DNA from 2 places in the Streptomyces sp. NPDC037083 genome. Region 2 is predicted to be linked to the other one. Evidence: riboswitches for the same ligand, from Rfam matches in the RefSeq annotation. Region 2 holds a riboswitch; the other holds the start of a gene.
What was found. A riboswitch is a leader RNA that binds a small molecule or an ion and turns the genes downstream of it on or off. The one in region 2 is predicted to bind glycine.

Region 1 (7,338 bases), on a different contig from region 2:
TGTGGTGGCCGACTGGTCCAGTGCCCTGACCGCGGAACACGGCAATGTGTTCGCGATGATCGGCGTCTCGCTGCTGGTCTTCCCCAAGCTGGCCCTGGGTCTGTCCGGCTTCGAGACCGGCGTCGCGGTCATGCCGCACGTCCAGGGCGACCCGGGTGACACGGAGGAGAACCCGAAGGGCCGCATCAGGGACACGAAGAAGCTCCTCACGACAGCCGCCCTGATCATGAGCGTCTTCCTGATCGCCACCAGCTTCATCACCACCGTGCTGATCCCCGAGAAGGAGTTCGAGTCCGGCGGGCGGGCCAACGGACGCGCCCTCGCCTACCTGGCCCACGAGTACCTGGGCAACGGCTTCGGCACGGTGTACGACGTCTCGACGATCGCCATCCTGTGGTTCGCCGGCGCCTCCGCGATGGCCGGGCTGCTCAATCTGATGCCCCGCTACCTGCCCCGCTACGGCATGGCCCCGCACTGGGCCCGCGCGGTCCGCCCGATGGTCATCGTGTTCACCCTGGTCGCCTTCCTGGTCACCTGGATCTTCGACGCCGACGTCGACGCCCAGGGCGGCGCCTACGCCACCGGCGTCCTGGTCCTGATGTCCTCGGCCGCAATCGCGGTGACCATCGCCGCCCGCCGCGCCGGACAGCGCGGCTGGACCGTCGGTTTCGCCGTCGTCTCCGCGGTCCTGCTCTACGTCACGGTCGTGAACGTCATCGAGCGCCCGGACGGCGTGAAGATCGGCGCCTGTTTCATCGCCGGCATCATCCTGGTCTCCCTGCTGTCCCGGCTGGCCCGCGCCTTCGAACTCCGCGTGACGAGCGTGACGCTCGACGGCATGGCGGAACGTTTCATCCGTGACATGGCCAGCCGCAGGATACGGTTCATCGCCAACGAGCCCGACCAGCGCGACAAGGCCGAGTACCGCGACAAGATCGAGCAGATCCGCCAGGACAACGACATCCCCGGCGAGGACTTCGTCTTCGTCGAGGTCACCGTCGTCGACCCTTCCGAGTTCGAGTCGGGACTGACCGTACGCGGCGAGGTCCTGCACAACCGCTACCGCGTCCTGACCCTGGAGTCCTCCTCCGTCTCCAACGCACTGGCCGCGTTGCTCCTGCACACCCGCGACGCCACCGGCTGCATCCCGCACATCTACTTCGAGTGGACCGAGGGCAACCCCTTCGCCAACTTCCTGCGCTTCTTCCTCTTCGGCCAGGGCGAGGTCGCCCCGGTCACCCGAGAGGTCCTGCGCGAGGCCGAACCGGACCGCGCCCGCCGGCCCCGCGTCCACACCGGCTGACGGCCGGTCCCGACGAGGACCGCGGCTCGACTGGAGGCGTCCTCAGCCCTGCCGCTACCTCCCGCGTCCTCCGAACAGTCTCCGGCGCGGCGGCCGCACGACGATCTGTCCGTAGCTCATCCGCCCACCGATCTCGACGCGCAGCAGAACCGGAGCGTCCGCCGCACCGGAGGGGCGGCGCTTGACGCCCCCGAAGTCGAAGACCACGTCGTCGGCGTCCACCACCACCCCCGGCGGCGTCACCAGCGACAGCTTCCCCCCGCTCATCTCCAGGTCGATCCGCAGAGCCGAGTGCTCGATCACCGCATGGGTGAAATCGAGCGTCACGTCCCCCCACGACGACTCGATCACCAGGTGCCGCGGCACCACCCACCCCTCACCGCGTTCGGACGAGCCACCCGTCTGCTCGATCACGACCAGGTCCTTCACCACCGCCCCGCCCGACTCCACGGGCAGATCCGCCGTGAGCCCGGCCAGCTCCCCCAGGGTCCGGGCGGTCAGGGCCGCCTCGACCCGTTCGTCGAGTTCGGCAGCGGTCAGCCGCCCCTCCCCCGCGGCCGCGCTCAACGCCTCCACGACCCGGTCGCGCTCCTCATGCGAGGCCCGCAGCTCAGCCGACACGTCTCTCACCCCGTCCACCTCCACACCCGGACCGTCCACGGACGGACCCCCGAGCGAACTGACGTCATATCGCGTTATACCCAACACCCCACGCCACGTCCACCGCCACCTTTTCCGGAGTTCGACCAGACCCACCCCCTCGACGCACAACGCCACGCCCCCCGACACGCGCCACGCCGAGCGCCGGAGCACCCGGCCGGTCGCGGACGACGGACGACGGACGACAACCAGGACGGCTCAGAACCCCACATACCCGACATATGTCACCCGGAGCCCTACCGTTGACGCTCATGACCCTGAGCATCCGCAACCAACTCCCCGGCACCGTGATCGCCATCCAGACCGGCGAGGTCATGGCCACCGTCAGAATCCGCCTCGACGGGGGCCACGACCTCACGGCGGCCGTCACCCTGGAGGCCGTGAACCAGCTGGGTCTGGACCCGGGAACCGCCGTCCACGCCCTGGTCAAGTCGACGGAGGTCGCCCTCGCCGCCGGCCAGGTCGCCGGCCTCTCGATCCGCAACCGGCTCCCCGGCACGATCACCGGCCTCACGCTCGGCGAGGTGATGGCCTCGGTGAAGATCACCATGGAGGGCGGCGAACTCACCTCGGTGATCACCAGGTCCGCGGCGGACGAGCTGGGCCTCTTCGTGGGCTCCGACGTCGTCGCGCTGATCAAGGCGACCGAGGTGTCCCTGGCGACGGCGTAGGACGCGCAAGGGCCCCGTCCACGACGGACGGGGCCCCGCGGCGCGCGTTCGCTCAGTCCTCGTACGCGTCCAGCGGCGGGCACGAGCAGACCAGGTTCCGGTCGCCGAAGGCCTGGTCGATCCGGCGCACCGGCGGCCAGTACTTGTCGGCGGCGGACACCCCGGCCGGGAAGACGGCCTCCTCACGCGTGTACGCGTGCTCCCACTCCCCGCCGAGCGCGGCGGCGGTGTGCGGGGCCTGGCAGAGCGGGTTGTCGTCGGCCGGCCACTCGCCCGAGCCGACCTTCTCGATCTCCGCGCGGATCGCGATCATCGCGTCGCAGAACCGGTCCAGTTCGATGAGGTCCTCGGACTCGGTCGGCTCGATCATCAGCGTCCCGGCCACCGGGAACGACATCGTCGGCGCGTGGAACCCGTAGTCGATGAGCCGCTTGGCGACGTCGTCGACGCTCACGCCGGTCGCCTTGGTCAAAGGCCGCAGGTCGATGATGCACTCGTGCGCGACCAGACCGCCCGGCCCGTTGTAGAGCACCGGGTAGTGCGGCTCCAGCCGCTTGGCGATGTAGTTGGCGCTCAGCACCGCCACCTGCGTGGCCCGCTTGAGACCCTCACCGCCCATGAGCCGCACATAGGCCCAGGAGATCGGCAGGATCCCCGCGGAACCCCAGGGAGCCGCCGAGATCGGTCCCACACCGGTCTCCGGCCCCGCGGCGGGCTGCATCGGGTGGTTCGGCAGATACGGCGCCAGGTGGGACCGTACGGCGACCGGGCCGACGCCCGGACCGCCGCCGCCGTGCGGGATGCAGAACGTCTTGTGCAGGTTCAGGTGCGAGACGTCTCCGCCGAAGTGACCCGGCTTCGCGAGCCCGACGAGCGCGTTGAGGTTGGCCCCGTCGACGTACACCTGACCGCCGGCCTCGTGCACCTGGGCGCAGATGTCGGCGACGTGCTCCTCGAAGACCCCGTGCGTCGACGGGTAAGTGATCATCAGCACCGCGAGCTCGTCCCGGTGCTTCTCGATCTTCGCCCGGAGGTCCTCGACGTCGATCTCGCCGTCCTCGGCGGTCTTCACGACGACGACCTTCATGCCCGCCATCACCGCGCTGGCGGCGTTCGTGCCGTGCGCGGAGGACGGGATCAGGCACACGGTCCGCTGCGCGTCCCCGTTGCCCCGGTGGTATCCGCGGACGGCCAGCAGCCCGGCCAGCTCCCCCTGCGACCCGGCGTTGGGCTGCAGCGACACCTTGTCGTAGCCGGTGACCTCGGCGAGCTGCTCCTCCAGTTCACGGATGAGCGTGAGGTACCCCTGCGCCTGCTCGGCCGGCGCGAAGGGGTGCAGCTGTCCGAACTCGGGCCAGGTGACCGGCTCCATCTCGGTCGTCGCGTTGAGCTTCATGGTGCAGGAGCCCAGCGGGATCATGCCCCGGTCGAGCGCGTAGTCCCGGTCCGCGAGACGGCGCAGGTAGCGCAGCATCGCGGTCTCGGAGCGGTGCTGGTGGAAGACGGGGTGCGTCAGGATCGCGTCGGACCGCAGCAGACCGGCGGGCAGGGTGTCCTCGGTGACCGCGTCGAGCGACTCGATGTCGCCGTCCCCCCCGAAGGCGGCCCACACCGCGGCCACCTGGGCCCGCCCAGTGGTCTCGTCACAGGAGATCGACACCCGGTCGGCGTCGACGAGGTGCAGGTTCACGCCGTGCTCCCGCGCGGCGGCGACGACCTCCGCGGCCTTCCCGGGCACCCGCACGGTCAGCGTGTCGAAGTAGGAGCCGTGCACGACCTCGGCCCCGCCGGCGGCCAGGCCCGCCGCGAGGACGGTGGCGTACCGGTGCGTGCGCCGGGCGATCGCCCGCAGTCCGTCCGGGCCGTGGTAGACCGCGTACATCCCCGCCATCACCGCGAGCAGCACCTGGGCCGTGCAGATGTTGCTGGTGGCCTTCTCCCGCCGGATGTGCTGCTCACGCGTCTGCAGCGCGAGCCGGTAGGCCTTGTGTCCGTCCGCGTCCACGGACACGCCCACGAGCCGCCCGGGCAGACTGCGCGCGAACTTCTCGTGGACGGCCATGTAGCCGGCGTGCGGGCCGCCGAAGCCCATCGGCACGCCGAACCGCTGCGTGGTGCCGACGGCGATGTCCGCCCCCAGCTCTCCGGGCGACTTCAGCAGCGTCAGCGCGAGCAGGTCCGCGGCGACGGTGACGAGCGCGCCGAGCCCGTGCGCCTGGTCGACGAGCCCCTTGAGGTCACGTACGGCGCCGGACGCCCCCGGGTACTGCACGAGCACGCCGTTGATCTCACGCTCGGCGATCTCCGCCGGAATGCCGTCGCTCAGGTCGGCGACGACGACCTCCACGCCGGTCGGCTCGGCGCGGGTCCGGATCACGGCGATGGTCTGCGGCAGCGCGTCCGCGTCGATGAGGAAGAGGCCCTTCTTGTTCTTCCCCATGCGCCGCGACAGCGCCATGGCCTCGGCCGCGGCCGTGCCCTCGTCGAGCAGCGACGCACCGGACGTCGGCAGACCCGTCAGGTCGGCGACCATCGTCTGGAAGTTCAGCAGCGCCTCGAGCCGCCCCTGCGAGATCTCCGGCTGGTACGGCGTGTAGGCCGTGTACCAGGCGGGGTTCTCCATGACGTTGCGCAGGATGACGGGGGGCGTGAACGTCCCGTAGTAGCCCAGCCCGATCATCGAGCCGAGGACCTGGTTGCGATCGGCCAGCGAGCGCAGCTCGGCCAGCACCTCGGCCTCGGTGCGCGCGCCCGGCAGGTCCAGCGCGTCGGCGTTCTTGATCACGTCCGGGACGGCGGCGGCGGTGAGCTCGTCGAGCGAGCCGTAGCCCACATGGGCGAGCATCTTGGCCCGCGCCTCGTGATCGGGCCCGATATGGCGCTGCTCGAAGGGGATTCCCTGCTCGAGCTCGGAGAGCGGAATGCGATGGGTCATTACGGAGGCCTCCTGGTCTGACACGACCTTCGAGGGTCACCACGGCGCGGGTACCCGGACGGCCTCCCCCTCTGTCATCTCAACCTGAGAGCTTCACCGGCCGCCCGCGGGCACCCGGCTTTCACCGTCGGTGAGAGCGGTGGCCGTCGACGCCGTCGGCACCCGCCCTGCTTTCCAGAGTGACCTCGTCCGTGCGGTACGTGAGCCTGAGAGATTCCGGGGAGGATTTGCTCCTTCGGCGCCTCCGATGACGTTCGGAGGACTCTCCCGCACGGGGTCAGCAGCCGTTGTCAGACTACCAGCGAGGTCAACGCCGCCCTCTCGAGTGGCCGCCCGTCCCATTGTGCTCTTTTGTAGTGCTTACGGATGAGTTGCGACCCAGTGGAGGGCCCGTGCGAACCGACATCGATCCGCGCAACCTGATCGGCCGCAAGGCGTTCGACCGCAACGGCACCAAGATCGGCACCGTCGACGAGGTCTACCTCGACGACGCCACGGGCACACCGGAGTGGGCGGCGATACGCACGGGCCTGTTCTCCCGCGACGCCTTCGTCCCCCTGGAGCCCAGCGAGCTGGTCGAGGGCGCCCTGCGCATCCCTTTCGACCGGGCCCTGATCAAGGACGCGCCGGACTTCGGCGTCGGTCGCCACCTCTCCCCGGAGCAGGAACTCCAGCTGTACCACCACTACGGTCTCGACATGGGATCCCCTCCTCCGCTCCCCGACCATGACTTCGGCCGACTGGCGGGCACCGACGACAGCTGAGCCCCCGAACGCAGGCCTGTCCCGACGCCCGAGCATCCCGGCCGGCCCGTGGGGCGGCCGGGCGCCGCCCGCGACGGCTTCACTCTGTGTAACGGACCCGCCTCACCGCGAGTTCCCGGGGCCCGCTGTCGTGGAGCCGACGTCCGGCCCGGGCGCCACGGCCGTCGGCCCCGACCCCTCCTCGGGTCTTCGCCGGACCAGGGGCAGCGGGTCCGCCGGCTGAAGCCCGGGATCGTCGGTCCGGAACGTCCGTACCCGCCCGGGCTCGGATTCCGGCGTCTCGAAGCGCACGGTGACGCGACCGAGCCCACTGCCCTGCACCCACCCGTGGCCGAGCTCGGCATGGAGCACGTCATGCCCCGGGCGCCACTGGTGCTCGGCCGCCGCCGGCTCGTCGCCCGCGGGCTCGTCCACGAGGTCCTCCACGGGGCCGTCCGACCGCTCCTCCGCGGCCTGCGCGAACAGGTCCTCCTGGGTGAAGTCCGCCAGACCGCTGACGCCGACCCCGAGGAGCCGCACCCCGCCGGTCGTGTCCACGGCGTCCAGCAGCCGGGCCGCCGCCTCGCGGACCACCGCGGGATCGTCGGTGGGCCCGCGCAGCGTCTCGGACCGGGTGAGCGTCGAGAAGTCGTAGCGCCGCACCTTCAGCACGATGGTCCGCCCGGACAGACCGGCCCCCCGCAGCCTGCGCACACACCGGTCCGCAAGCCGCTTCACCTCCAGCTCGACCCGGATCCGGTCATGGATGTCCACGTCATAGGTGTCCTCGACCGACACGGACTTGGCCTCCCGCTCGGATACCACCGGCCGGTCGTCACGCGCCAGCGCCATGGCGTACAGGGCGTGCCCGTGGGCCTTGCCCAGCAGCCGGACCAGCTCGTCCTCACCGGCCTCGGCGATCTCGTCGATCGTGGTGATCCCGGCCCGCCTCAGATGGTCCCCCGTGGCCGGGCCGACGCCCGGCAGGGTCCGCACCGACATGGGCCCGAGCAGCTTCCGCTCGGT
Region 2 (7,338 bases):
GGCGGTTTCGCTGTTCGGCGGTTCGGCCGTTCAGCGGGAAGCCTTCGGGTCCAGCGCGTCCCGGACGCCGTCGCCGAAGAGGTTGAAGGCCAGCACGGTGATGAAGATCGCCAGACCGGGGACCACCATGTACATGGGGTCCGACTCGTAGTAGTCGATCGCACTCGAGAGCATCTGTCCCCAGGAGGCCGTGGGCGGCTTCACGCCGACGCCCAGGAAGCTGAGCGCCGCCTCGGTGAGGATGTTGGTCGGGATCATCATCGTCGTGTACACGACGATCGGGGCGACCAGGTTGGGCAGCAGTTCCTTGAACAGGATGTACAGCCGACCCGCGCCCAGGGATCGAGCGGCCTCGACGTACTCGCGTTCGCGCAGCGAGAGCGTCTGACCGCGCACCACGCGGCCGATGTAGGGCCAGCCGAAGAAACCGATGACGAGGATCATCACGAAGACGCGCACGCTGGAACCGGACAGGCCCAGCATGTTGCCCGGCATGACGGAGACCAGGGCGATGATGAAGAGCAACTGCGGGAAGGCGAGCAGACCGTCCATCACCCGGCTGATGACGGAGTCGACCCAGCCGCCGAAGAATCCGGCGAGGATGCCGAGCACCGTTCCGAGGATCACGGCCACCACTGCGGACAGGAAACCCACCAGCAGGGAGATGCGGGCGCCGTAGAGGATGCGGGCGAAGATGTCGCGGCCGTTGACCGGCTCGACGCCGAGCAGGTGGTCGCCGCTCATGCCGCCCAGGGAGCCCGTGGGCGTGCCGAAGAGCGGGTCGATGAGGCTCTCGTGGTACTCGTTCGGGTCCTGCCCGAGAAGACCCGTGATGACCGGCGCGAGCAGCGCGATCACCACGAGGAAGAGCACCACGATTCCGCCCGTGAGGGCGAGCTTGTCCCGCTTGAGGCGCTCCCAGGCGATCCGGCCCAGGGAACGCCCCTGAACGGCCTTGGCGTCGCTGGACGCGACCGCCGCTTCCTCGGCCGCACTCGGAGCCGCTTCCGCGGTCGGCTCGTGCAATGGTGCCGTCATCTGGCAGGGACCCCTCTCAACCGGCGGTAGCCGGCCCGCACTTGCCGCTGTAGCGGCGTGATCAGTCCGTAATACGCAGGGGATAAGTCCCCTGGAGCGGGAGTCTTCAACGCTTTGGCGATCTGTTGCCAGACTTGGCAGTGAAAGGATGCGTAAACGTGATGCGGGTAGATGAGTTCCGTTATCCGGACGATGGGTAACGCCCCCCGGACAGGGGCATATTCGGACATAAGTAACTAAAACGGCGTCAATCGCCGTTATCTACGCGCGAAGAAGTCCGACTCCTGCCTCCGGGCAGAAGGCGAACGGGGTCAGTAGCGTCCGGTGGGCGGATAGCCGTAGCCCGCCGCGGGGGACTGGGCCGGGGCCGAGGCGTGCGCCTCGCGGTCGTAGAACGGCCGCGCGTTGGCGCGCATCCACATCACGACGGGGTCGTACTCGTCGGTCATGGCGACCGTCGACACCGGCAGCCCGTCCGGCACCGCGCCGATGGACTGCTGCATCATCGCCCGGACGGCGTCCACGGCCGGCGGGGAGGACTCGTACACGTCCAGCCCGATGGCCAGGTAGGGCGCGCCCAGCGACGGCTGCACCCAGGCCCGGCGCAGCGCCCGGACCACCGGCGTGCGGTGGGCGTTCTGCGCGAGCAGGGCGTAGAACTGCGGGATCTCGATGCCGGGCTCGGACAGCCGCAGCGGACCGGCGGGCTGACGCTCCAGCCCCGTGGCGATCCGGCGCAGATCCAGCCAGGGGATGCCGACCCCGCCGCCGGGGGCGTGCGGGTTCAGCCAGAGGCCGTAGCGGTCGGGGTAGAGCGTGCGGGCCACGTCCAGCCCGTCGATCACCTCGTACGACCTGTTCCAGCCGCTGGCGCTGAGCTCCTGGGCGGAGGTCACGCAGGGGGCGTACCCGTGACCGTCGACCTCCATGTTTCCGTACTGCGCGTCCGGGGAGCCGGCCTGGCCGTGCCACAGCAGCATCCAGACCTGGCCGGACGAGGGGGCCGCGAGCGCGCGCAGGAGCGCCTCGTAGGCGTCATAGCGCCCGGGCGTGACCTGGCGCAGCATGTGCTCGACCTGACCGGTCGCGATGCCGCTGGCGCTCACCTGTACCGCCCCTTCTTTTTTGTTGCCCCGCTTCGGGGTCCAGCTTAAGCGCCCAAGGCGTCCGAGGTCGTGGTGCGTTGGCGGGCGCGGGGCGCGCCCCACCCGGTGCGCCCCGCGGCGGGACCGGGAACGGACACCCTCGCGCACCCCTGGACCCGCCGCCCCCGGCGGAGTCGCTAGTAGGCGCTCGTGAAGAAGGGGCGGACCCTCTCCCTCATCCACTCCCCCACCGGGTCCTGGGCCACGTCCAGCAGCACCAGGTTGACCGGCCAGGGGGACGACGTCCTGCCCAGGGCCCTGCCCAGGGCCTCCAGCGGCAGGGCGCGCAGGTCGCCCTCCCACTGGGAGAGTTCGACGCCCACGAACATCACCGGGTCCGCCGTCTCGATCGCGGCCAGGCAGCGTCGGGCGGTGCGGACCACGCCGACCGCCTCGAACTCCGCGGAGGCGGCGGCCAGGAAGTCGATCGGGTCGTCCTGCCAGTCGGGCTCGTAGAGGCGGACCCGGCCGCCGCTCGCGGGGCCGTCCAGCGGGGTGCGGCCCGCCCGGCACAGCTCGGCCACGGCCGGCGGCGGCAGCGGAACGCCGACCACGCCGTCGGGGTTGACCAGGATGCCGACCTGCGGGGGGAGGCCGCGGGCGAACTCCACGGCCGGCGCGATCGTGTACGACATGTGCGAGCCGACGACCTGGCGGAACTGTTCCTCGGAGCTGAAGACCGGCACGTACACCTGGCCGTCGAGCTCCAGCGTGGGCAGGTCGAGGGGGCCGCTGTGGGGGCCGCCGCCGCTGGGGAGCGGCACCCAGACGAAGCTGCGGCCGAGCACCTCCACGATCCGGCCGCCGGCTTCCGGCACGCCGAGGGAGACGGAGAGCACCTCCTCCAGCTCGTTGCCGGGCCATCCGCCGTGCGGATGGGGGTGCGTCTGCGCCGGGAAGTCCGTCGGGAAGTCCGCCGGGGGGAAGTCCATCTGCCTACCGCCTGCCGAGAACCGCTCACTGTGCTGTGGCTGAAAGGCTAGCGGGTGCCGCGCGGGTCGTCTCAGCCCGTGAAGCCGATTCGTCGCAGGACGTCGGCCGCGGACCGGTCGATCAGGACCGCCGAGCCGCATCCTTCGGGCAGCCGGCCCTTCTCCACCGAGCGCAGCAGACGGGCGGCGGCGCGGCGGTGGCGCAGGAAGGCGTAGCGCGAGACGCCCCGGCCGCGCTCGCGCTGGCCCTCCAGCGCGGTGTCCGTGCCGACGTCGAGGAGAAGCAGGTGGAGCGTGCCGCCGCGGCGGCGGGCCTCGCGGGCCAGCCAGTCGCGGACCCAGGTCTGCGTACCGCAGTCGTGCACGACGACTCCCTCGCCGCCGCGCAGGGCGCGGCGCAGTCCGGCGTAGTGGGAGAGGCGCACGAGGGGACGGTAGAGCGCGTAGGGCAGGAAGCCGGGCATGCGGGCGTCCCAGCGGTCGCGGGTGTCCTGGGAGTCGACGCGGACGCCCTTGACGGCCCGCTTCATGAGCGTGGACTTGCCGCTGCCGGGCAGACCGGTCACCACGACCAGGTCACGGGGGCCGAAGAGCAGGCCGTGCGGGCTGCGGCCGGCCCGGTCGCGCAGGTCGCGGACGACGGGCGCGGGCCGCGGGCCGCACGCCTCCCGGGCCCGGGCGGCAGGCTGCGTGGGCAGCGCGATCCCCGAGCCGGTCGCCAGTGCCGTGGTCCTCGCCGTGGTCGTCCTGTTCACCGTGATCGTCCTCCCCTGGGGTCAGGTGGTGCTCATCCCCATCGAGCGTAAAGAGAAGGTAATGCGCGGTGTCTCGCGTTTTCATGCGCGTACCGACACAAGCCGGTTACAGATGCGGCCTGCCGCGATCGGGGCGAGCCGTGCAATGATGGCCGCGCCAACTGCATACCGGCCGTTTGAATCCGCGCGGGAGAGTCCTCAGCAGCAACTTCGCTGGGGCGCCGAAGGAGCAAGTCCCTCCCTTGAATCTCTCAGGCCCCGTTACCGCGCGGGCGAGGCACATCTGAAAAGCGGGTCGCCCTCGGGTGGCTCCACCCAAGGTGCAAGTCACGATCTTCCGCGATCATGGCGAACCTCTCAGGTTCCGATGACAGATGGGGAGGAACGACCTCGCCTGTCATGCCTTTGGGAGACGACCGACCGATGAGCAGTACCGAACCCTCTGACGTGCGCCGCACCGCGCTCGACGCCCTGCATCGTTCGCTCGGCGCGACGATGACCGACTTCGCCGGCTGGGACATGCCCCTGCGCTACGGCTCCGAGCGCGACGAGCACAACGCCGTCCGCACGAAGGCCGGGCTCTTCGACCTCTCGCACATGGGCGAGATCACCGTCACCGGCCCGCAGGCGGCCGCCCTGCTGAACTTCGCGCTCGTCGGCGACCTCGCGGCCGTCGGCGTGGGCCGCGCCCGCTACACCATGATCTGCCGGGCCGACGGCGGCATCCTGGACGACCTGATCGTCTACCGGCTCGCCGAGACCGAGTACATGGTCGTCGCCAACGCCTCCAACGCGCAGGTCGTGCTCGACGCGCTCGTGGAGCGGTCCGAGGGCTTCGACGCGGAGGTCCGCGACGACCGTGACGCCTACGCGCTGATCGCCGTGCAGGGACCTCAGGCGCCGGGAATCCTGCGGTCGGTGACCGACGCCGACCTCGACGGCCTGAAGTACTACGCCGGCCTGCCCGGCACCGTGGCCGGCGTCCCTGCGCTCATCGCCCGTACCGGCTACACCGGCGAGGACGGCTTCGAGCTGTTCGTGAAGCCGGAGCACGCCGTGGAGCTGTGGCAGGCGCTGACGAAGGCCGGCGAGGGCGCCGGACTGGTCCCCTGCGGGCTGTCCTGCCGGGACACGCTGCGCCTGGAGGCGGGCATGCCGCTGTACGGGCACGAGCTCAGCACCTCCCTGACCCCCTTCGACGCCGGGCTCGGCCGGGTGGTGAAGTTCCAGAAGGAGGGCGACTTCGTGGGGCGCGAGGCGCTCGCCGCGGCGGCCTCGCTGGCGCAGGAGAAGCCCCCGCGCGTCCTCGTCGGCCTGGTCGCCGAGGGGCGTCGTGTCCCGCGCGCCGGGTACGCGGTCGTCGCCGGCGCAGAGGTGATCGGCGAGGTCACCTCCGGTGCGCCCTCGCCCACCCTGGGCAGGCCGATCGCGATGGCGTACGTCGACGCGGCCCACGCGGCGCCGGGGACGGCGGGCGTGGGTGTGGACATCCGCGGCGCCCACGAGCCGTACGAGGTCGTGGCGCTGCCGTTCTACCGGCGCGAGAAGTAGACACTGGGCGCGGTCCCGCGTCCCACGCGTGACACTGAGCACATTTCCGCTGCTCACGCACGCCCTGAGCAGCCCCCCATTCATCAGCACTCCCCCGCGTACAGGAGAATTCAGGCCATGAGCAACCCCCAGCAGCTGCGCTACAGCAAGGAGCACGAGTGGCTGTCGGTCGCCGAGGACGGCGTCTCGACGGTCGGCATCACGGAGCACGCGGCCAACGCGCTCGGCGACGTGGTCTTCGTCCAGCTCCCGGAGGTCGGCGACGCGGTGACCGCGGGCGAGTCCTGCGGCGAACTGGAGTCGACGAAGTCGGTCAGCGAGCTGTACGCGCCGGTCTCCGGTGAGATCGCCGAGGTCAACCAGGACGTCGTCGACGACCCGGCGCTGGTGAACTCCGCCCCCTTCGAGGGCGGGTGGCTGTTCAAGGTACGCGTCACGGACGAGCCGGACGACCTGCTGTCCGCAGACGAGTACACCGCCTACACCGCCGGCTGAGGAGTCGTAGACGCATGTCCGTCCTGAACACGCCCCTGCACGAGCTCGATCCGGAGATCGCCGCCGCGGTCGACGCCGAGCTGAACCGTCAGCAGTCCACGCTCGAGATGATCGCCTCGGAGAACTTCGCTCCGCTCGCGGTCATGGAGGCGCAGGGCTCGGTGCTGACCAACAAGTACGCCGAGGGCTACCCGGGCCGCCGCTACTACGGCGGCTGCGAGCACGTCGACGTCGCCGAGCAGATCGCGATCGACCGGATCAAGGAGCTGTTCGGCGCCGAGTACGCCAACGTCCAGCCGCACTCGGGCGCCTCCGCCAACCAGGCCGCCCTGTTCGCGCTGGCCCAGCCCGGCGACACGATCCTGGGCCTGGACCTGGCGCACGGCGGCCACCTGACCCACGGGATGCGGCTGAACTTCTCCGGCAAGCAGTTCGACGTCGTCGCCTACCACGTGGACGAGGCGACCGGCCTGGTCGACATGGCCGAGGTGGAGAAGCTCGCCAAGGAGCACCGCCCGAAGGTGATCATCGCGGGCTGGTCGGCGTACCCGAGGCAGCTGGACTTCGCCGAGTTCCGCCGGATCGCCGACGAGGTCGAGGCGTACCTGTGGGTGGACATGGCGCACTTCGCCGGTCTCGTCGCGGCGGGCCTGCACCCGAACCCGGTGGAGTACGCCGACGTCGTCACCTCGACCACCCACAAGACGCTGGGCGGCCCCCGCGGCGGCGTCATCCTCGCGAAGAAGGAGTTCGCGAAGAAGCTGAACTCGTCCGTCTTCCCGGGCTTCCAGGGCGGTCCCCTGGAGCACGTGATCGCGGCGAAGGCGGTCTCCTTCAAGGTCGCGGCCTCGGAGGACTTCAAGGAGCGCCAGCGCCGTACAGTGGACGGTGCGCGCATCCTCGCCGAGCGTCTGACGGCCGACGACACGCGCGCGGCCGGTGTGAACGTCCTGTCCGGCGGCACGGACGTCCACCTGATCCTGGTCGACCTGCGTGAGTCGGAGCTGGACGGGCAGCAGGCCGAGGACCGGCTCCACGAGGTCGGCATCACGGTCAACCGCAACGCGGTCCCGAACGACCCGCGGCCCCCGATGGTCACCTCGGGTCTGCGGATCGGCACGCCCGCCCTGGCGACCCGCGGCTTCACGGCCGAGGACTTCGCCGAGGTCGCGGACGTGATCGCGCAGACGCTGACGGCGCCCTCGCCCTTCCCGGAGGCCGACCGGTCGGCGCTGAAGGCCCGGGTCACGGCCCTGGCCGACAAGCACCCGCTGTATCCCGTCCTGAACAAGTAAGTCCCCCGGTGGGGCGCCCGGCACCCGGTGCCGGGCGCCCCGCCACCCCCGTCCCGAGGAGTTCCCGTGGCCATCTCGGTCTTCGACCTGTTCTCGATCGGCATCGGCCCGTCCAGCTCCCACACGG

Region 1: another riboswitch for glycine. It lies ahead of gcvP (aminomethyl-transferring glycine dehydrogenase); the one in region 2 lies ahead of gcvT (glycine cleavage system aminomethyltransferase GcvT).

Annotation. Positions count from the first base shown of each region.
Region 1 is NZ_JBVJSQ010000008.1:9,428-16,765, reverse strand. Features, by position in the region: gene ACZ7DE_RS21885 (APC family permease) at 1-1,303, shown strand, start outside; gene ACZ7DE_RS21880 (DUF1707 SHOCT-like domain-containing protein) at 1,358-1,933, opposite strand; gene ACZ7DE_RS21875 (TOBE domain-containing protein) at 2,215-2,634, shown strand; gene gcvP (aminomethyl-transferring glycine dehydrogenase) at 2,687-5,569, opposite strand; glycine riboswitch at 5,754-5,849, opposite strand; gene ACZ7DE_RS21865 (PRC-barrel domain-containing protein) at 5,962-6,333, shown strand; gene ACZ7DE_RS21860 (DNA polymerase IV) at 6,436-7,338, opposite strand, start outside.
Region 2 is NZ_JBVJSQ010000016.1:232,681-240,018, forward strand. Features, by position in the region: gene ACZ7DE_RS35075 (ABC transporter permease) at 31-1,038, opposite strand; gene ACZ7DE_RS35080 (enhanced serine sensitivity protein SseB C-terminal domain-containing protein) at 1,350-2,144, opposite strand; gene ACZ7DE_RS35085 (enhanced serine sensitivity protein SseB) at 2,321-3,115, opposite strand; gene ACZ7DE_RS35090 (AAA family ATPase) at 3,187-3,870, opposite strand; glycine riboswitch at 4,048-4,147, shown strand; glycine riboswitch at 4,148-4,254, shown strand; gene gcvT (glycine cleavage system aminomethyltransferase GcvT) at 4,294-5,421, shown strand; gene gcvH (glycine cleavage system protein GcvH) at 5,539-5,916, shown strand; gene glyA (serine hydroxymethyltransferase) at 5,931-7,211, shown strand; gene ACZ7DE_RS35110 (L-serine ammonia-lyase) at 7,278-7,338, shown strand, end outside.